DNA from 4 places in the Terrisporobacter muris genome. Region 4 is predicted to be linked to each of the others. Evidence: riboswitches for the same ligand, from Rfam matches in the RefSeq annotation. Region 4 holds a riboswitch; each other region holds the start of a gene.

The links. Region 4 has a riboswitch for S-adenosylmethionine ahead of metK (methionine adenosyltransferase). Riboswitches for the same ligand answer to the same signal wherever they lie in the genome.
Region 1: another riboswitch for S-adenosylmethionine. It lies ahead of NSA58_RS15770 (MetQ/NlpA family ABC transporter substrate-binding protein); the one in region 4 lies ahead of metK (methionine adenosyltransferase).
Region 2: another riboswitch for S-adenosylmethionine. It lies ahead of NSA58_RS01980 (O-acetylhomoserine aminocarboxypropyltransferase/cysteine synthase family protein); the one in region 4 lies ahead of metK (methionine adenosyltransferase).
Region 3: another riboswitch for S-adenosylmethionine. It lies ahead of NSA58_RS09995 (ECF-type riboflavin transporter substrate-binding protein); the one in region 4 lies ahead of metK (methionine adenosyltransferase).

The regions. Positions count from the first base shown of each region.
Region 1 is NZ_JANKBY010000272.1:64-4,853, forward strand. It holds gene NSA58_RS15765 (PH domain-containing protein) at 1-568, opposite strand, end outside; gene NSA58_RS15770 (MetQ/NlpA family ABC transporter substrate-binding protein) at 1,072-1,875, opposite strand; SAM riboswitch class I at 1,993-2,098, opposite strand; gene NSA58_RS15775 (amino acid ABC transporter ATP-binding protein) at 2,195-2,827, opposite strand; gene NSA58_RS15780 (amino acid ABC transporter permease) at 2,845-3,456, opposite strand; gene NSA58_RS15785 (amino acid ABC transporter substrate-binding protein) at 3,509-4,294, opposite strand; gene NSA58_RS15790 (VOC family protein) at 4,625-4,790, opposite strand, start outside.
Region 2 is NZ_JANKBY010000012.1:1,957-7,665, reverse strand. It holds gene NSA58_RS01995 (tyrosine-protein phosphatase) at 20-802, shown strand; gene lgt (prolipoprotein diacylglyceryl transferase) at 814-1,548, shown strand; gene rsmH (16S rRNA (cytosine(1402)-N(4))-methyltransferase RsmH) at 1,575-2,513, shown strand; SAM riboswitch class I at 2,576-2,676, shown strand; gene NSA58_RS01980 (O-acetylhomoserine aminocarboxypropyltransferase/cysteine synthase family protein) at 2,811-4,100, shown strand; gene NSA58_RS01975 (MATE family efflux transporter) at 4,225-5,577, shown strand; gene NSA58_RS01970 (hypothetical protein) at 5,601-5,709, opposite strand, start outside.
Region 3 is NZ_JANKBY010000109.1:2,240-7,948, forward strand. It holds gene NSA58_RS09985 (energy-coupling factor transporter transmembrane component T family protein) at 1-656, opposite strand, end outside; gene NSA58_RS09990 (ABC transporter ATP-binding protein) at 667-2,352, opposite strand; gene NSA58_RS09995 (ECF-type riboflavin transporter substrate-binding protein) at 2,543-3,091, opposite strand; SAM riboswitch class I at 3,244-3,343, opposite strand; gene NSA58_RS10000 (DUF5050 domain-containing protein) at 3,511-4,605, shown strand; gene NSA58_RS10005 (LCP family protein) at 4,678-5,694, opposite strand.
Region 4 is NZ_JANKBY010000184.1:1,022-6,730, forward strand. It holds gene NSA58_RS13080 (ComF family protein) at 1-163, opposite strand, end outside; gene recD2 (SF1B family DNA helicase RecD2) at 166-2,388, opposite strand; gene metK (methionine adenosyltransferase) at 2,529-3,722, opposite strand; SAM riboswitch class I at 3,827-3,936, opposite strand; gene yyaC (spore protease YyaC) at 4,141-4,650, shown strand; gene mreB (rod shape-determining protein) at 4,840-5,709, opposite strand, start outside.

The DNA.
Region 1 (4,790 bases), on a different contig from region 4:
CTCTTATATCATTCATCCAACCAAAATTAAACTTAGTAATTTCTTCTATCATAGTAGCAGCATTACCTTCTACATGACCTCTGCTTATGGCATCATTAGCCATATCTAAACTTTTCATCCCATATTCATAAGATTGTCTATTCTTATGTTGGATTTTTCCAATTTCAAATAAAGCTTTATATAAGTCTTTTAGTTGCTCTATTTGTTTTTTATCAACATCTATACTAAAGTAATTATCTGCAAAACTAAACTTAATTTCCACATCTAAATCTACTGTTCCTGCAGTTTCTAATGTTACTGAATGAACATTTTCACTACGAAACTCATGTCTTTTTACTACTCTTTTTTTACTTACAGCAGATGCACCATCTACATGTATTAGACCTCTGTTCGTAAATACGTATTCATCTGATTTTGATTTTATAACAAAGTAGATTTTTTCACCATCTTCATTCATTATGTAGTCATCTCCATCAACTTTGTTAAAGTCATTTGGATCTATTATCTTACCTATATCAGATAAACCTAATGTATCTGCTGCCATTTTCCCAAATATATTTCCTGCCATGTTATCCTCCAAAATAGTTTAAGTTTTTAATACATTTATATTATACCATGTTTGTATTGCTATTCAATCATGGTGATTTTTAAATTACTTGTCATAAATTTCCTATCTGATACATTCAATAAATTTTTCAACAACTTGGTAAAACTGAGTTCCAGCACATCTCTCAAGCTTCTTTTATTAATATTTCTTCGCTAATCCCTATTTTGCCTATATCATGAAGTTCCCCTACTATAATTAATTCATCAATCCCCATCCTACAATTTTCAGTATTTTATCATTTTCATATATTAGAGGAAAAATCCAACACTGATGAAACTTAAATCCTTTATCCATATTGGAAAAGAAATACTGTCTAAGATCAATCTAAGTCATTCATTCATATAGCTACAACCTTGATTTAATATTTTTATAATTAATATATAAGTATTAGACAAAATATTACAACATAATAAATATTTTTTCCTAATTATATGTATATTTTTATTTTAGTGGCTGTATTAATATTAAAATACAGGTATTACAATTCCTTTATATTTAGATTCTATAATTTCTCTACATTCATCAGATGTAAGAACCTCTTCTAATACTTTTATTTTCTCATTATCTTTGTCTTTCGTTCTATAAGCAAGTAAATTTGCATATTCATCATTTACTGGTGCTGTATAGATTCCGTCTTCTTCTGCACTAAGTCCTGCAGGTATAGCATAAGTTGTATCAACAAATCCAGCAGTAACATCTTCTAATGATGGTGGTATTTGTGCCACATCTAATTGAACAAAATCTAAATTTTTTGGATTTTTAATAATGTCATTAACCCCTACTATATCACCTTCTTTTAAAGTGATTAGTCCTTCACTTTCTAAATATCTTAAAGACTTTGATGCAGAAGCAGCGTTATCACTTATAGCAATTGTATCTCCACTCTTAAATTCATCTATAGAGTTTATTTTCTTAGAATATAACACTCCTGGACAAACATATAGCTTAGACCCTGCCATTATTTCATAACCTTTGCTTTTTACTGCTTCATCTAAATAAGGCTTATGTTGAAATAAATTAGCATCTATTTCTCCATTGTTTAATGATTCATTAGGTAAAATATAATCATTAAATGTCACAACTTCTAAACCATATCCTTTTTCTTCTATAAGTGGTTTCAACTTTTCTAATAATTCACCACCTGGAACTAATGTAGCTCCTACTTTGATTATTTTATCATCCTTAGATTCAGATGATGTTGCACATCCAGCTAATGATACACATAGTAGCGCACTCATCACTACACTTAATAATTTTTTTGATTTCATAATAATATCCCCCTTAAATTGATAATAAAAATCTCTCTAATTCCTCCATTAGTTAAACTTTAATTCCTCTAAAACAAAAAAACTTGAGTATAAACTCAAGTTTTAATAGCGAATTTATACTTATCTTTCAGTAAACCTACTGCAGGATTTAGCACCGTGTATATAAAAATATACTGGTTGCCGGGTTTCATAGGGCCAGTCCCTCCACCACTCTAGATAAGAGATTTTTTATTTTTTAATTTGATAATTATCATAGCACTGTTTCTTTTTAATGTAAATTGTATAATTAATTTTTTATATTTTTATTTTTCTTTAATTCTTAGCTTCCTATTTTTATAATTTTATCATTGATATCATTAGCAAATCCTATATCATGAGTTATTATTAGAATTGCCATACCTTTAGCCTTTAGATTTCTTATAATTTTTAAAACTTTTTCTATTGAATCAACATCCAACGCAGATGTTGGCTCATCAAAACAAAGAACTTTTGGCGTTAATGCACATGCCCTTGCTATGGCAACTCTTTGACATTGACCACCAGATAATTCATAAGGATAAGCATCTACTTTATCTTCTAAATCTACCATTTTTAAAATATCTTTTGCTTGTTTAATTGCATCTTCTTTTGGTTTTTTAAGAACATTTATTGGTGCTGATATTATATTTTCCAATACTGACATATGTGGAAACAAGTTAAAGTTTTGGAATACCATTCCTATTTTATCTCTATTCTTTGATATATGACTTTTATCTTTCATTACATAATTATCTACTATAATTTCTCCATCATCAAAAGTTTCAAGACCATTTATACATCTAAGAATTGTAGTTTTTCCTGCACCTGATTTTCCTAAAATCACACATACTTCTCCAGTATTAACTTCAAAATTTATATTATTTAATACTTTATTCTCCCCAAAAGATTTATTTAAATTTTTTACTTTTAGCATATTTGTCTCACCTCTATTTATCTATAATACGCATATTTATTTTCAATTTTTTTAAACATTATTGTTAAAATTCCAATTAGCACTAAATATACTGCACCAGCTTCTATTAAAGGTACTATACTCGCTTGGCGATTTTGTGCTATTTGAGCAATTCTTAATATATCATTTAAACCTATGGCATATACTATAGCTGTGTCTTTAATTAATGTTATTACTTCATTTGACATAGCTGGTAATACTCTTTTTATAACTTGAGGGAAAACTATTCTTCTATACATATCAAATTTGCTAAATCCTAATACAAAAGCTCCTTCATATTGCCCTTTGTCTATAGATTGGATCCCCCCTCTAAATATTTCAGCAAAATAAGCTGCATAATTTAGTGAAAATGCTACAATTACAGCATCAAATCTATCAAATACTATTCCCATTAAAGGAAGCCCAAAGAATACAAATACTAGTTGTAATAATAGGGGGGTTCCTCTCATAATTAGTATGTATAAATTTGCTATTTGACTTATTATTTTATTTTTGGATATTCTTAAAAAGCCTATCATAATTCCAAGTGGTATTGATATTATCAGCGTTATAAAAAATACTAATAATGTAACTTTTAATCCTTCTATCATAGTGAAATTTCCTCCTTGTGTATCTTAATCTATATTTCTTAATTTTTACATATTATTTAGCTTTTCCAAACCATTTATTATAAATTTCATCAAAGACTTTATCATCTTTTATCTCATTTATTGTATTGTTAACTTTATCTCTAAGTTCAATATCTTCTTTTCTAAATGCAACAACATAGTCTTCTGTTCCAAAATTATCATCTAATATTTTATACTTTTCTTCACCCTTTTTACTTATATAATATTTAACTAAAGTTTCATCTCCAACTAAAGCATCTATTCTTCCAGCTTCTAAATCTCTAAAGACTTTATCAAAAGTATCATATAAAATTGGCGAACCATCTAAACTATTTAATATCTCTGAATCTTTTTCTAATGCTTCTAATCCTGCAGACCCTTGTTGAGTACCTACTACCTTATCATTTAAATCTTCTTTACTTTTAATTGTCGAATTTTTTAATGTCACTATAAGTTGGCTATTTTTCATATATGCATCTGTATAAGTAACCTTTGCTTTTCTTTCTTCAGTTAATGAGTATCCATTCCATATAGCATCTATATTTCCTGAATTTAATTCAGTTTCTTTCATTGACCAATCTATACTTTGGAACTTAACATCCATATTTAATCTTTTAAAGGTTTCTTTAGCTAAATCCACATCAAACCCTACTGTATCTCCATTATCATCTAAATATCCCATTGGGAAGTATGTATTATCATATCCGATTACTATTTCATTATCATCGGAAGTCACATTCTTTTTGTTGCATCCTACTGCTCCTACCATAATTGCTAAAACCGCTAATCCCATTATTAATTTCTTTGATATCTTTTTCATTTCTTTCTCCTCCTAATAATTTAATCTTTTATTATTGCAATAAAAAAACCACATAGGCTAATACCTATGTGGTTAATATTTGTTATATATATTCCACCATAGATACAAGCCTTTTTAACAACACTAAAAGGGCTTGTATCTATGAATTAAATTTCATAATTTACAATCCCTTGGTTCTATGATGGTGATGATGAAGTTGTATATTTAATTTTATTGCAATTATTGAATTTTTCATAACACCATTTCTCCTCTTCTCAATATTTGTTTTAATTATTTTTCATTTGTAATTAATATTAATATGAATGTTTGGAATTGTCAAACATTTTTTATTTAAAATTTATCTTCACGTAATAAATATTCGTTATTATCTTGATCTTTAAATGTGAATAATCTAGCATAAGGCATAGTTACTATATCAGTTACTTCAACACCTTTAGCTTTCATTTCTATATACGCATTATCTAGATATTCCGTACTTAATATAACTGTTTTATAA
Region 2 (5,709 bases), on a different contig from region 4:
TATAAGGAGGCTATGTTTTATGATTGATATACATTGCCATATTTTGCCTGAGGTAGATGATGGTTCACGAAGCTTGAATGAGTCGATAGAAATGGCACTAATAGCTAGGGAACAAGGTATAAAAAAGATTGTTAATACATCGCATTATCATCCAGATTTCAGGTATAAAAAAGGCGAAGAATTATTAAAAGAGCTAAAAGACTTTAATAATGTTTTAAAAGAAAATATGATAGATATTGAAGTATTAATTGGGAATGAAATTTACTATACTAAAGATTTAATAAAGCAAATTGACGAATTAGATTTTTACACTTTAAATAATAGTAGATACATACTAATAGAGCTTCCTCCTACAAATTTTCCAAGTGATTTATGTAATATAGTGTATGAATTAAAAGAAAAAAACTATATACCAGTTTTTGCACATGTGGAAAGATATATAGAAGTTCAAGAAAATCCGGATTTAATATATGATGTTATTAATGCTGGAGCTATAATACAAATAAATTCTCATAGTATTTTAGGTAAAAGTGGAAAAGAATTGCAAAGAACTTGTGATACATTAATAAATAGAAATATGGTTCATGTAGTTGGAACAGATGCTCATCGTAGCAAAAGAAGAACACCTATATTTTTAGATGCTTATAAATATGTATGTGAGAAATATTCAAAAGAAATTGCGGATAACTTATTTGTTAAAAATAATAATGCGATAATAAATAATGAGGATTTAAATATATCAAAACCTTATAAAGAAGAAGTAAGGAAAAAAGGATTTTTTAAAAGATTATTTAAACTATAAGAGGTGAAATAATGGATAGAGTGGCATTTACGATATTCGGATTAGATATAATGTGGTACGGCGTATTAATGGCATTGGCTATGATACTATGTGTGTTTATAGCATTAAAAGAAGGAAAAAGAGTAAAAATAAGTGAAGATGATTTATTAAATTTAGCCATAATTGCTATACCATGTGGACTTTTAGGTGCAAGGCTTTATTATGTTATTTTTAATTGGTCTTGGTATTCAAACCACTTATCTGAAATATTAAATTTCAGGGGTGGAGGAATGGCAATACATGGGGCTTTAATAGGTGGTATATTAGCAGGTTTTATATATACTAAGATTAAAAAGATTAATTTCTTCAAAATGGCTGATACTGTAATGATTGGTATTCCATTAGGTCAAGCTATAGGAAGATGGGGAAATTATATAAATGGAGAAGCTCATGGAGGTCCAACAAGTTTACCATGGGGAATAATTGTGGATGGAATAAAAGTTCATCCAACATTTTTATATGAATCTATCTGGGATTTAGGTATATTCATATTCTTATGGTGTTTTAGAAAAAAGAAAAAATATGAAGGTCAATTGGCTATAACTTATTTAATATTATATTCTATAGGAAGATTTTTCATAGAAGGACTTAGAACAGATTCTCTTATGATTGGTCAACTTAGAATGGCTCAAGTAATAAGTTTAGTAACAATTATAGTTTGTTTGATTTTACATAAAATATTATCAAAGAAGAAAAATAGAGGCTAACTAGTAACTCTTAAGGAGAAGAAAAAATGGAATTTAATCATGTGTCAGTACTACTAGATGAATGTATTGAAAATTTAGACATAAAAGAAGATGGAGTATATGTTGACTGTACCATGGGTGGTGCAGGTCATTCAAAAGAAATAGTAAAGAGATTATCTGATAAAGGATTATTTATAGGATTTGATCAAGATAAAAATGCCATAGCTACGGCAAAAGAAAGATTAGCTGAGTACTCAGATAGAGTAAGATTTGTACACAGTAATTTTGAAAATCTCAAATCAGAGCTGGAAAAAATAGGTGTTTACAAAATAGATGGAGTACTTGCTGATTTAGGTGTATCTTCTCATCAACTTGATGAAGCTGATAGAGGATTTTCTTATATGCATGATGCACCATTAGATATGAGAATGGACGTTAGAAAAGATTTTTCTGCTTATGACGTGGTAAACACTTATAGTGAAGAACAATTAGCTAAGATAATCAAAGATTATGGTGAAGATAATTGGGCAAAAAGAATTGCAAAATTCATAGTAGAAGAAAGAGAAGCGAATGGTCCAATTGAAAAAACTGGTGAGCTTGTTGATGTTATCAAAAAAGCAATACCTAAAAAAGCTAGAATAGATGGACCACACCCTGCGAAGAGAACATTTCAAGCTATAAGAATAGAAGTAAACAATGAGCTTGGTGTAATAAATAAAATGATAGAGGATGCTGTATCTATGATGAATAAGGGAGGAAGAGTTTGTATAATAACTTTCCATTCTTTAGAAGATAGAATAGTTAAAAATGAATTCAAAGACTTAGCTTTAAGTTGTGTATGTCCACCAGAGCTTCCAATTTGTCAATGTAATAAAAAGTCAGAAGTTAAGATTATAACAAGAAAACCAATACTTCCTAGTGATGAAGAAATTGAAAGAAATCCAAGAGCTAGAAGTGCAAAACTTAGAGTAGCTCAAAAAAAATAATTTTTTTATTGCAAGATAATAAAAACATGTATACAATTAACTTATTAAATTAATAGTAAAAAATCTTATCAAGAGTGATGGAGGGAATAGGCCCAAAGAAGTCCAGCAACCTATATTAGATAGGTGCTAAATCCTACTTATGGAAACATAAGAAAGATAAGAGATAAATCTTAGATTATTAAGACTCTTTTATCTTTAAGATAAAAGAGTCTTTTTTATATTATGAGATATAACTTGTAAGGTTTTTTATATATTGTTTAATATTATTTATATTAAATAACAAGGGGGATACAAATAATGAGTGAAAGAAAGTTAGGCTTTGCAACATTACAAATTCATGGGGGACAACAACCAGATTCATCTACGGGAGCTAGAGCAGTTCCAATTTATCAAACAACATCATATTGCTTTGAAAGTGTGGCTCATGGTGCAGATTTATTTGCTTTAAAAACAGATGGACATATTTACTCAAGAATATCAAATCCAACTGTGGCTGTATTTGAGGAAAGAATGGCACTACTTGAAGGTGGAGTAGGAGCTGTGGCTTTTTCTTCAGGAATGGGGGCAATAAATGCAGCTATATTAAATATACTTCAAGCTGGTGATGAAATAGTTGCTGCACCAACAATTTATGGTGGAACATTTAATTTATTATCAAATATGTTACCTAAACTAGGGATAACAACTCATTTTGTAAATCCTGATGATCCAGAAAGTTTTAGAGATGCTATAAATGATAAAACAAGACTTGTTTATGCAGAAACTATAGGAAATCCAGGAATAAATATTATTGATATAGAAAAAATTGCAGAGATAGCTCATGAAGCTAAAATTCCATTTATGTTAGATAATACTTTTGGAACACCTTATTTAGTAAAAGTATTTGATTATGGGGTAGACATAGTTGTTCATTCAGCTACAAAATTTATAGGTGGACATGGAACAACTTTAGGTGGAGTAGTAGTTGATAGTGGTAACTTTGATTGGATAGAAAGTGGAAAATTCCCATGCTTAACAGAACCAGACTTATCTTATAATGGATTAAATTATGCTAAGGATTGCGGAAAGTCAGCTTATGCTACAAAGTTATTGGCTCAATACTTAAGAGATACAGGAGCATCTCTAAGTGCACAAAGTGCATTCCAATTATTAATAGGACTTGAGACTTTATCTTTGAGGGTGGAAAGACATGTGGAAAATACTAAGAAAATTACAGAATTTTTAAATAATCACCCTAAAGTTGCTTGGGTAAACTATCCAGGTTTAAAAGGAAATAAATATTATGACTTAGGTCAAAAATATTTACCTAAGGGACCAGGGTCTATATTTACTTTTGGAATAAAAGGAGGATTGGAAGCAGGAATTAAATTTATAGAATCCCTTCAAATATTCTCTCACCTTGCTAATGTTGCAGATGCTAAATCACTGGTAATTCATCCAGCTAGTACAACTCATGCTCAATTAAATGAAAAAGAACAAGAATTGGCAGAAGTTACTCCAGATATGATAAGAGTTTCTGTGGGAATAGAAGATATAGATGATTTAATTTGGGATTTAAATCAAGCTTTAGAAAAAGCATCATTATAGAACTAAGAAAAAGGAAGGTGATAACATTCATCTTCTTTTTTATATTAAAGGGATTGAAACTTATGTATACAAAGTGAATATCTGCTATAATTGTTATTGGTAAAAATTTCAAGGAGGGTATACTATGGAAGTTACTTCAAAAGCAAATGGATATTTATTCTCTGATAAAAGTTTATATAAACTTATTTTTCCTTTAATAATAGAGCAATTTTTACTAGTGACAGTAGGTTTAGTTGATTCTATTATGATTGCAAGTATAGGGGAATCAGCTGTATCAGCAGTATCATTAGTAGATAGTATAAATATTCTTATAATGAATATTTTTACAGCTCTTGCAACAGGGGGAGCTGTTGTAGCAGGCCAATATTTGGGCCAAAAGAAAGAAGATAAAGCATGTAAAAGTGCAGATCAACTTATCCTTTTTCTATTTTTAAGCTCGATTACTGTCATGATAATTGGATATTTAAGCAAATATTTTATTCTTAATATAGTTTTTGGACACATAGAAAAAGATGTTATGAGCTATTCTAATACTTATTTAACTATAGTATTTATGTCAATTCCTTTTATAGCAATATATAATGGTGGGGCAGCACTATTTAGAGCTATGGGAAATTCAAAAATCACCATGAAAATATCAATTATGATGAACTTAATAAACTTTATAGGGAATTATTTTCTAATATATATTTTTAAGATAGGAATTGCAGGTGCAGCTATACCAACAGTTTTTTCTAGAGTTGTGGCTGCTGTAGTGATTTTTGTCTTAATAAGAAATGAAAATTTACAAATTCATTTATCTAAAAAAATATGTAAGAAGTTTGATAGAACATTAATTAGAAAAATACTTTATATAGGTGTTCCTAACAGTTTGGAAAATGGTATGTTTCAACTTGGAAAAATTATTGTGCTAAATTTGATTTCAACTTTTGGAACAGCAGCTATTGCAGCCAATGCTGTGGCAAATTCAGTTGGACTTTTTCAAATAATACCGGGTATGGCGATTAGTCAAGCAACCCTTTCTGTAACATCCCAATGCATAGGAGCAGGAGATTATAATCAAACAAAATATTATACAAGAAAATTAGTTAAAATATGTACCTTAAGCATATTATTAGCGGTTATAATTACCTTTATAAGTATGCCATTAATTTTAAAAGCATATAATTTATCTGATTATACAGCAAGGGTTTCAAGGAATATTATTTTTTATCATGGAAGCTTATCAATTATTATTTGGACTGTTTCTTTTGTACTTCCAAACACTCTTCGTGCAGCAAATGATGTTAAATTTTGTATGATAGTTGCTACTTTATCTATGTGGATTTTTAGAATTGGTTTCAGTTATATATTGGGAAGATATATGAATATGGGAGTTTTTGGTGTATGGGTAGCTATGAGTATTGACTGGATATTTAGAGCAATATTTTTTATTACTAGATATAAGGGAAGTAAGTGGAAATTGCATGAAATATAAAAAGCTCATTTTTAATGAGCTTTTTATATTGTTTGAATAGATTTAAAAGGAACTTCGTTATCATTTATTTTTAAAAGAATGGTATCAAAAAATATATTTTTATCGCTTGAAGAAGTAGTATTTTTTTCTCTT
Region 3 (5,709 bases), on a different contig from region 4:
ACAGTTTCAATTCTTTTAATAGAAGAAGAAACTAATGGTACGAATATTGTAGTGTAATTTCTTAAAATCTCGCCGATGCTACCTTCGCCTTTGTGGAATGCTAGTCCCCTTGCTTGTTGAGCATCTAGAATATCTCTGTACTCACGTTGTACATCAGGGATATATCTAAATGCTATATTTACAGCATAAGCAATTTTATATGGTATACCTATTTTGTTCAAACTGCTGGCAAATTCACTTGGATGTGTTGTGAATATAAAAATAGCAGTTATTGGCATTAGTACTGCATATTTTAATGATATAGTTAAAACATAGAATAGAGTCTCTTTGTTTATATATGCATATCCTATGTTGATTAGTTCTGTGTTTGTTCCTACTAATTCACTTCCATACTGTGGCGTTATTAGTAGTATAAAAATTACGTTTATTATATTGAAAACAACCATTATCCATAGTAGTGGTTTTAATGTTTTTGATGGTATTTGTGCAAAATAAAGCATGATTGCACTAATTATTCCCATAACTAAGAACACTCTTATATCAAGAAACATTACTGTTATCATTGTCCAAGTAAGGAATAATAATATTTTACTTACACCACTTAATCTATGGAAAATAGAGTCACCCTCAATATATAGAGTTTGGGCTCTACTCATTGTCTTTCACCTATCTTTCATAATCAATAAAGAATTGTACAAAATCATCTGGAGTTTCCATACCAATAGCTTTTGCTAAAGTTGATAATGACGTTTCTTTTAAGTTTGCTTGTTTTATAATATTTTCATCAGTTAAAATACATGATGGTTTATTGTCTGCTATTTTTTTACCAGCAGAAAGTACCATGGCTCTATCACAATACTCTAGTGTTAATTGCATATCATGAGTTATAAGGATTATAGAAATTCCTTTGTTTGCTAAAGTTTTTATAAACTCCATAAACTCAGTGTAGTGTTTGTGATCTTGGCCAGCAGTTGGCTCATCAAGAATTATAACATCTGGATTTATTGCTAAAATAGATGCTATAGTTACTCTTTTCTTTTGACCGTAGCTAAGTGCTGTAACTGGCCAGTTTCTATAAGGGTATAGACCGCAAATTTTTAGCACTTCTTCAACTTTTGTATCTATTTCTTCTTTTGAATACCCTCTGCATTTTAATCCTAAGGCAATTTCGTCCTTTATCATATGTTGAGATATCATTTGATTTGGATTTTGCATCACATATCCTATGGAAGAACATCTTTTACTTATGCTCCAAGAGTCTATACACTCGTCTTTTAAGAAGATATTACCTTCTTTAGATTTTAATATTCCTGTTATAACTCTGCATAAAGTAGATTTTCCTGCACCATTGTTTCCTAGAACAGCTAGAATTTCACCTTTATTAAGGTGGAAAGATACATTTTCTAAAGTATTTTTATTTTTATCATGAGAGAATGTTAAGTTCATCACCTCTAGAATTTTTTCTTCCTTATTATTGTTCTTCATAGAAAGATTTTTAGATTCATTGTTGAACCAATTTTTAATTTTTTCTTTAGAGTCTTCGTCCAAGTTATTGAAGTCTCTTAAGTTATTTATTTTATCTAGATTGCAATTGGCATATTTCATAGCAGATACATAAAGAGGTTCTCTAAGTCCGCTTTTTGACAATATGTCTGATTTTAAGATATCATCAGGAGTACCAATAGCTTTAACTTCACCTCTGTCTATAACAATAACTTTATCAAAAGCTTGTTCTAGAACATCTTCAATTCTATGTTCAACTATTATAATAGTTTTGTTTGTTTTTTCATGAATACTATTAACTAACTCCATGACTTCTTTTCCGCTAGCTGGATCTAAGTTAGCTAAAGGCTCATCGAAAAGAAGTATTTCAGCATCATTGCCAAGAACTCCAGCTAATGAGACTCTTTGTTTTTGTCCTCCGGATAATTCATAAGGACTGTGATTAATAAAATCAACCATGTTTACTAATTCGAGTGCATTTACAACTTTAACTTTCATTTCTTTAACTGGTATGGCGTCATTTTCAAAGTTAAATGCAACATCTTCTCCAACAGAAAGGCCTATAAATTGAGAGTCTTGATCTTGCATTATTGTACCGACTTTTTTACTTACATCCGATAAACTTTTTTCATAAGGTTTAATATTATCTATTATAAGTTCGCCTTCAATTTCACCACTGTATGAAAAAGGAATAAGTCCGTTTATACAATGAGAAAGAGTAGATTTTCCAGAACCGCTTGGTCCTACTATTAAGACTTTTTCACCTTTATTTATAGTTATATCTATATTTTTTAAAGTTTTATCAACTACATTGTTGTATTTAAAACTAAAGTTTTTAAAACTTATCATTATATTCTCCTTATTTTTTACTTTATTTAGTCCTCGATTTTTAGATTGATATTTTAAGCAACGGAGATGGCTGAAGCGTAAGCAAAGCCATATCGTTGGCGCTATGTTATAAAAATTTTAAGCAACGGAGATGGCTGAAGCGCGAGCAAAGCCATATCGTTGGCGCCATAGTGGATTAAAGATTGAGACTTTAGTCCTCAATCTTTAATCCACTATTTTTTTTATTTGCTCTAACGAAACCTAGTATAGTTGGAACTCCAATACCTAAAAATACTATTCCATTTGTAAATATGGCAAGAGCAGCTTGAATTTTCATTTTGTCTAAAGGTTCACCCATAACAACTACGTCGAAACCAGCAGCAAATATAAATGCTAAGATAATACCAATCATACCTGTAATTACAAGATATGAAACGTGGAACTTATTGCATAAACCATCTTTTATGCTAAATTTCTTGCATCTGAAAACTAGGCCCATAAAAAGACCCATAATACCAGAGCTTGCTACCCAGCCCCACCAGATTCCCCAACCAGCAATCATGTCAGTCAGCATATGACCTAAAAAGCCCATTGAAAATCCAACTAATGGACCAAATAGAGCAGAAAAGATTGCAAGTAGTGCTATGGCAGGTTTTAATTGTGTATTGGGACCAATGGGAATTCCAACAAATCCTAAGGCTCCATAAAGAGCAGCAGCAACGCCGATTGTCACTATTGTTTTTGTATCTATTTTGATCATATTACTTGTATTTCTCCATTTCCTTTAATTCTATTTATTTTATTACCTTATAATTTGATTTTAAATCAGAAATAATTTAACTAAAATATGAGTTTTGATTAAAATTTTATATAAAAAAATCTCTTTCCGGTAAGAAAGAGATTATATACGTAATCTTATCTTCCAGAATTCTTCTGTAGGAATTAGCACCTTTGTCTTTCGACCGGTTGCTGGGTTTCATAGGGCCAGTCCCTCCACCTCTCTTGATAAGGAATATTTTATTTAAGTTCCAGCGTATATTTTATAAAAAAAGTCGAAATTTGTCAAGTTCAAAAATATAATTAGATAACTTATAAATATATTACAATTTAATAAGAAATATAGAGGAAAAGGTTATATTGGGATATATTAAACTTATATAAGGATTATGGAGGGAATATATGAGTAAATTAAAGAAAATTTTATCTGCCGTATTAGTGGTATGCACAATAATTACTTGTGGTTTTACAAAGAATGTTGATGCAGCCTCAGTATATGGTAACAGCAATTCAAACATAAGTAACGGAGGCTACTCAGCGACCAGAGGGAACTACTCTTATGTAAGAAGCAGTAAGATATACAAAAAAACTGAAGAGTCAAACTATTATTATATTTACAGAACTTATAAAAATGGAAGTACAAAAAAACAAATAGTAAATAATGCAGCAGAAGAGCCATACATAAATGTAGTTGGAAATTATATATATTATGTGGGAGTATATGATTCAGGTAACAACTATGGAATATATAGAGTTAAAACTGATGGTACAGGAAAAACTAAATTAATAGGAAATTACGGATATAATTCATTTATTGTACAAGATAATTACTTATACTACATAAAGGAAACAACGAATAGTAATTATGATGAAGTGTCATCTTTATGTCGTTATAACTTATCAACTAAGAAAACTGTATCAACTTTATATACTACAACATCTAGATATATAGGTGACATGTCATTATCTGGAGATTATATATACATATCAGCTATAGGGGATGAGACTTCTATAATCTACAAAATAAACAAAAAAACTAAGTCTAGAACAACAGTTTATAAATATAAATCAGGCAAAAAAGAAGAGTCTTGTATAGATGATATGGTTTATTATAAAGGAAATATATACTATACAATTTATAATGATAAAAATCTTTATGATGAAAATGACGATACTTGCCAAGTATACAAAATATCTTCTACTGGAAAAAATAACAAACGTTTATCAAAGCATTTTACTAAAGGCATAAATTTATATAATAATAAAATGTATTATATCAATACAAATGGTAGTATATGCTCAATGAAGTTAGATGGAAGCAGCCGAAAGACTATAAAAAAAGCAAGTAAAAATCAATGGTATTACAGTATAAATACTTCGAATAGTAGAATGTATTTTGGAAGAGTTGTAATTGATTCATATGATCCATTTGAAGGAGTGCTTAGTGATAATATATATAGAACGACTTTAACAGGTGCATCTATGGTTAAGATGTAACTTTTTTATAAATAAATGCTGTAGCATAAGTGACTAAACCTATGCTACAGCATTTTGTATTATCTTTTAAATTTAATAATTAAGTTGTACATTACTATTATCTTTTAAATATTCGTGCTTATCCATATCAATATCATTATTTATAAAGTCTTGTAAAACTTGTCTTGAGTTTAAATCATATAGCCAAACCCATCCGGCGTTTTTATATTTACCGCCTTTAACATGGACGTTATCGATTATTGGGAATTGTCCTTGTTTTATAGTTAGTGGTTTAAAATTATATGCTGTAAAAGCTATGTTTATTATATCTTGTGGAGTAAGGTTTGTAGATACATATGGAAGTAATGTATTTAATAAATGAGGATATTTAGAAAAATCCATATCTTTTACAGTATCTATCATAGAAAGAATAACTGTTCGTTGTCTTTGATCTCTATGTATAGCACTATCTGTAATTCTTATTCTAGTATAAGCAATAGCTTGATATCCATTTAGCACTTGTTTGCCAGGTGAACTTAAAAGCTTCATGTCCCCTTTATTAGAATAAGTACATTGCTGATATGAAGGTACAATATATTTATTAGTTATATCGACCTCATGTTCTTTAACGTCTACTTCCACTCCACCTAATATAAACACAATGTTCATCAAATTATCAAAGTCAACTTGAATAAATTTATCCAATTTTATTTCAAAGTTTTCTTCAATAGTTTGGAATAATAATTTTTCTTTACCCCAAAAATAAGCTGCATTTAGTTTACCTTTCCCTTTACCTGGAATATCTACATAAGTATCACGAGCAAGAGAAGTTAATTTTATATTTTTATTGTTGGAATCAATAGTTGCAATCATCATACAGTCAGAGCGATAAGCTAGCTCCTTTTCTCTTCCATCAGTACCCAATAATAATATGTTTGTTATACCATCTACTTTTTCATATTTAGATTCATAAGTATCTTCAACACTTGCACTTGTTGTATTTAACTTATTGTAAAAAGAGTAGAATGTAAAAACTGGAATGGCTATTAATAATGCTAATAATATAATTACTACTTTTGCAAATTTGAATTTTTTATTTTTTTGCGTCAAAAATTCTCCCCCTTT
Region 4 (5,709 bases):
AATTTAGCTCCTTAAAACAACTTCTGCAAAGAGAATAAGAGTTAGTTAGTTTTATGGGATTATCACAAATTATGCAAGTTATATTTCTAGGATAAACATAATTTATTAGAACCTTTATAGTTTCTCTTATATTATTTGGAATTAACTTTGATATAAATCTCATTATTATCTACTTAACAACCCTTCTTTTATAAATTTATTTAATTTATATGATAAATTAGAGTATCTGTCATTTATTCTATTATTTTTGATCATTTGTTCTAAATACTTAACATCACCAACTAATACAACAAGTTTTTTTGCCCTTGTTACTGCAGTATAGAGTAAATTACGACTTAGTAGCATAGGAGGAGCCCAAACTATAGGTATAACTACTACAGGGAATTCACTCCCTTGACTTTTGTGAATTGTAGTACAAAAACTATGATCAAGTTCATCTAGTTCATCATATTTATAAGAAGCAATTTTCACCTTATCAAAAAGTACAAAAACAGTCTTCTTATCTTTATCTATATGAAATATATATCCAATATCTCCATTGTATATACCTTCACCATTATCACTTTTGTCTTCTGTTTCCCATTTTTTCGTGTAGTTATTTCTAATTTGCATTACTTTGTCCCCTACTCTAAAAGTTCTCTTAGCAAACTCTTCTTCTTGTTTATATTTATTAGGAGGGTTAAGGTATTTTTGTAATTCTATATTTAGATTTGTTACACCTAGGTCACCTTTTCTCATGGATGTTAACACTTGTATATCTTTTAATTTATCAAAGTTATAAAACTTAGGTAGCCTTTCGCTAACAAGGCCTATTATTTCATTTAAAATTTCTTCGTTTGTATTTTTTCTCAAGAAGAAGAAATCTTTATTTTTAACATTTAAAAATAATGGTTCTCCATTATTTATCTTATGGGCATTTACTACTATCATACTTTCTCTTGCTTGCCTGAATATTTCATCTAATCGCACTGTCTTTATTACACCAGAATCGATTATATCTTTTAGAACATTTCCTGCTCCTACTGACGGTAACTGATCACTATCTCCAACTAAAAGTAACCTTGTTCCTAGTTTTATTGCTTTTAGCAGATTATACATTAATATAATATCAACCATAGATGCCTCGTCTAATATTATTACATCTGCCTCTATGGGGTCTTCTTCATCTTTAAAGAATGTTAATTCATCACCATCTGTGGAAAATCCCATTTCTAGAAGCCTATGAATAGTCTTAGCTTCTTTATTTGAAGTTTCACTCATTCTTTTAGCTGCCCTACCTGTTGGAGCACATAAAACTACCTTTTGATCGTTATTTTCAAATATTTTTATTATAGTATTTATAGTTGTAGTTTTTCCTGTACCAGGACCACCTGTAATAATTGTTACTCCATTATTTATAGCTTCTTTTACTGCTAAGATTTGATTATTGGCTAAACTTATTTCATCTTCTTTTTCAACAATTTTTATTTCTTCATCTATATTAATATGTAAATCTTTAGTTTCATGTTGAGATAACTTTACAATTTCCTTACACACACCATTTTCACATATATAATACATCATTAAATATACTAAAATTTCTCCATCTCTATTTTCTAAATGTAATTTTTGATTGTATGCCAAATCTATGATTCCATTTTCTACAAATGTGGGCTCTACACCTAAAATTTTAACTGATTGTTCAATCAATACCCTTTTAGGCAAGTATGTATGACCACTCCCTAGACTTTGATTTAGTGTAAATAAAATACCTTGCATAATTCTATCTGGAGAATATTTATCTATACCAATCTTGCTAGCTATATCATCAGCTATTCTAAATCCTATACCTCTTACTTCTTCTGCTAATCTGTATGGATTTTTATTTATCACTTCTAAAGACTTATCTTTGTATTTTTTATATATTCTTAAACAATAATTAGGAGTTATTCCATAAGGAGATAGTTGTATTATTATATTTCTAAGCTCTCTATTTTCTTCATAGCTCTCTTGGATTTGCTTGACTTTTTTCATACCTATTCCTTCTACTTCAGTTAATCTTTCTGGAGTATTTTGAATAATATTTAAAGTATCTACACCAAATTTATCTATTATCCTTTTAGCCATTTTTTCGCCTATTCCATGAATCATACCTGAAGATAAATAAACATAAATACCTTCTAAAGAAGACGGTGTAACAGGCATAAAGCTTTGTACCTCAAATTGAGAACCATAAATTTTATGATTAATCCATTTTCCTTCAACCTCTATACTTTCTCCTACAGATAAAGTTGGCATACAGCCTACAATAGTTATTTCATCATTTTCATTAGCTAAAGATGCTATAGTGTAACCATTCTCTTCATTTTTAAAGACTATATCGCTAACCATTCCTTGTAATTTTTCCATTTTAATTCTCCTAAAATCATTTATTAACTCATACTTATAATTATTAGTATTATAAGTATATTTTATGTTATCACTTAATGTAAAAAAAATAAAGAGCCGTATATTCTACAACTCTTTATTATTTATATTAATTATTAAAATTATTTTACTGAAGATTGTTTTCTTAATGTTTCAGCTTTGTCAGTTCTTTCCCATGGTAAATCAATGTCAGTTCTTCCAAAGTGTCCATAAGCAGCTGTTTGTCTGTATATAGGTTTTCTTAAGTCTAAGTCTCTTATTATAGCACCTGGTCTTAAGTCAAAGTTCTTATTAATTAATTCAACTAACTCAGCTTCTGACACTTTTCCTGTTCCAAATGTGTCAACAAATATAGATAATGGCTTAGCAACACCTATAGCATAAGCTAGTTCTATTTCACACTTATCTGCAAGTCCTGCAGCTACTATATTTTTAGCAACGTATCTTGCAGCATAAGCAGCCGATCTATCAACCTTAGTTGCATCTTTTCCTGAGAATGCTCCACCACCGTGTCTAGCATATCCTCCATAAGTATCTATTATTATTTTTCTTCCTGTTAAACCAGTATCTCCTTGTGGTCCACCTATAACAAATCTTCCTGTTGGATTTATGTATATTTTAGTTTCATCATCTAGTAAATCTGCTGGTATAACTTCTTTTATTACTAACTCTATTAAATCTTTTCTTATAGTTTCGTTATCCACATGTTCACTATGTTGAGTAGATATTAGTATAGTATGTACTCTTACTGGCTTATTTCCATCGTACTCTACTGTAACTTGAGTTTTACCGTCTGGTCTTAAATAATCTACTGTTTCATTTTTTCTTATTTCTGTTAATCTTCTAGATAATTTATGTGCTAAAGATATAGGTAATGGCATTAATTCTGGAGTTTCATTACATGCAAATCCAAACATTATACCTTGATCTCCTGCTCCTATAGCTTCTATTTCTTCTTCAGTTTGTTCTCCACTCCTACTTTCTAAAGCTTCATCAACTCCCATAGCTATATCTGATGATTGCTCGTCTATAGCAGTTATAACTGCACAAGTTTGACTATCAAATCCATACTTAGCTCTTGTATATCCTATTTCTTTTATTGTATCCCTAACTATTTTTTGTATATCTACATAAGCTTTTGTAGATATTTCACCTGCTACTAATACTAATCCTGTAGTTGTAGTTGTTTCACAAGCTACTCTTGATAAAGGGTCCTTCTCTAATAAAGCATCTAATATTGCATCTGAAATTTGGTCACACATTTTATCTGGATGGCCTTCAGTTACTGACTCCGATGTAAATAAATGTCTTGACATTGTACTTCCTCCTTTTTATTATGTATTTTTGTCAATTTGGGTAAAAATAAAACCTCTTCTTTGACAGAAGAGGTTAATTATCACATAAAAATTCTAATTAACTAACCTCATCTCTCTAACGTTTCCGTTAAGTAGGATTTAGCACCGTCCCCCAAATATTGGAAGTGGTTGCTGGGCTTCATAGGGCCTGTCCCTCCGCCTCTCTTGATAAGGTGTAATCACGATTACACATATTTTAATATTACTTTTAACAACTATATGATAACCTTTTTTTGATATAGTGTCAAGAATTTATTTATTTTATGAACACTATTACACCTTGCATCATATGATTAATATATAAGTGTCTTTATGTTTATTAAAGTTATGTATTTTTTTATTAGGTAGTTCATATATTTTTGAAGGGAGGTAAGTTCCTATGTATTTAGCCAAAGTGAACTATAAAAAAGAAAATGTTATAGAAATATTAAGCTTAATACTCAAAGATATAATTAATGAAAATACCGTTGTTATTTGTATAGGAACGGATCGTGCTATAGGAGATGCTTTAGGTCCTTTAGTCGGTACTATGCTTAAAAATAGCGACTTTAAATACCCCGTTTACGGTACCCTAGATAATCCTATTCATGCCTTGAACATATATGAATCTATTGATCAAGTAAAAGAAAAACATCCTAACAGTGAATTCTTAGCTATTGATGCCTGCTTAGGTTCTATAAATAATATAGGAAATATCCAAATTAGAAAAGGACCCATTCTTCCAGGTAAAGGCGTAGGTAAAAAACTCCCGCAAATTGGATCTCATTCAATTGTAGGTATTGTAGATAAAGTAGATGAAAATAATAGATTTTCATTTAATAATGTTCGACTACATTTTATTCTCGAATTGGCTGAAACTATTGCTTTATCAATATTACTCTCAACTTAAACATAATCATCTATGTACTTATCTGAAAATTCGCTTTGTTAATGTGGCAACGGACTATAAATCTGGTTAGTTGCTCCATTAAGTAGTTGGATTTTATGTTTTATCCATATTTCATATAAAATATAAAATTCTTACAAATTAAAAAGGGCCGTACATACTAATTAAAATTATTATGACAGCCCTTTTATATTATTTTTTATTTCTTCTTTTAAATGTTCCACCTGTTTCTAATAAATCTAATGTACTTAATGATGAACCAGTTCCTCTTGCAACACAAGATAATGGATCGTCAGCAACTATTACATTAATTCCTGTTGCTTCTTCAATTCTCTTATCTAAATTCTTTAATAATGCTCCTCCACCTGTCATTACTATCCCAGATGTACTTATGTCAGCTGCCAATTCTGGTGGTATTTTTTCTAATACTACTCTAGTTGTAGCAACTATTTGCTTTATACATTCTTCTAAAGCTTCTGCTATTTCTTCTGAGCTTACTTCTATAGTTTCTGGAAGTCCTTTTATTATATTTCTACCACTTATTTTCATAAGCTTTTCTTCACTATCTTTCATAGCTGTCCCAATTTCCATTTTCAGCTTTTCTGCGCTTCTTTCACCTATAAGAAGATTATGCTTTTTCTTAATATAAGCTACTATGGCAGCATCAAACTTATCTCCACCTACTTTAATTGAGTCACTAACTACTGCTCCCCCAAGAGATATAACAGCTATATCCGTAGTTCCTCCACCTATATCTATTACCATATTCCCATTTGGTAGAGATATATCCATACCAGCACCAATCGCTGCTGCTATTGGTTCTTCTATTATATAAACTTCTCTTGCCCCAGCTTCTCTAGTTGCTTCTTCTACTGCCCTTTTTTCAACTTCTGTAACACCTGTTGGTACACACACCATTATTCTTGGCATTACAAGCCTTCTAAATCCTTTTTTCTCTACTATCTTTTCTGTAAAGTATTTTAACATTTTTTCAGTTGCTTCATAATCTGAAATAACACCATCTTTTAATGGTTTTATTGCCACTATATTTGCAGGTGTTCT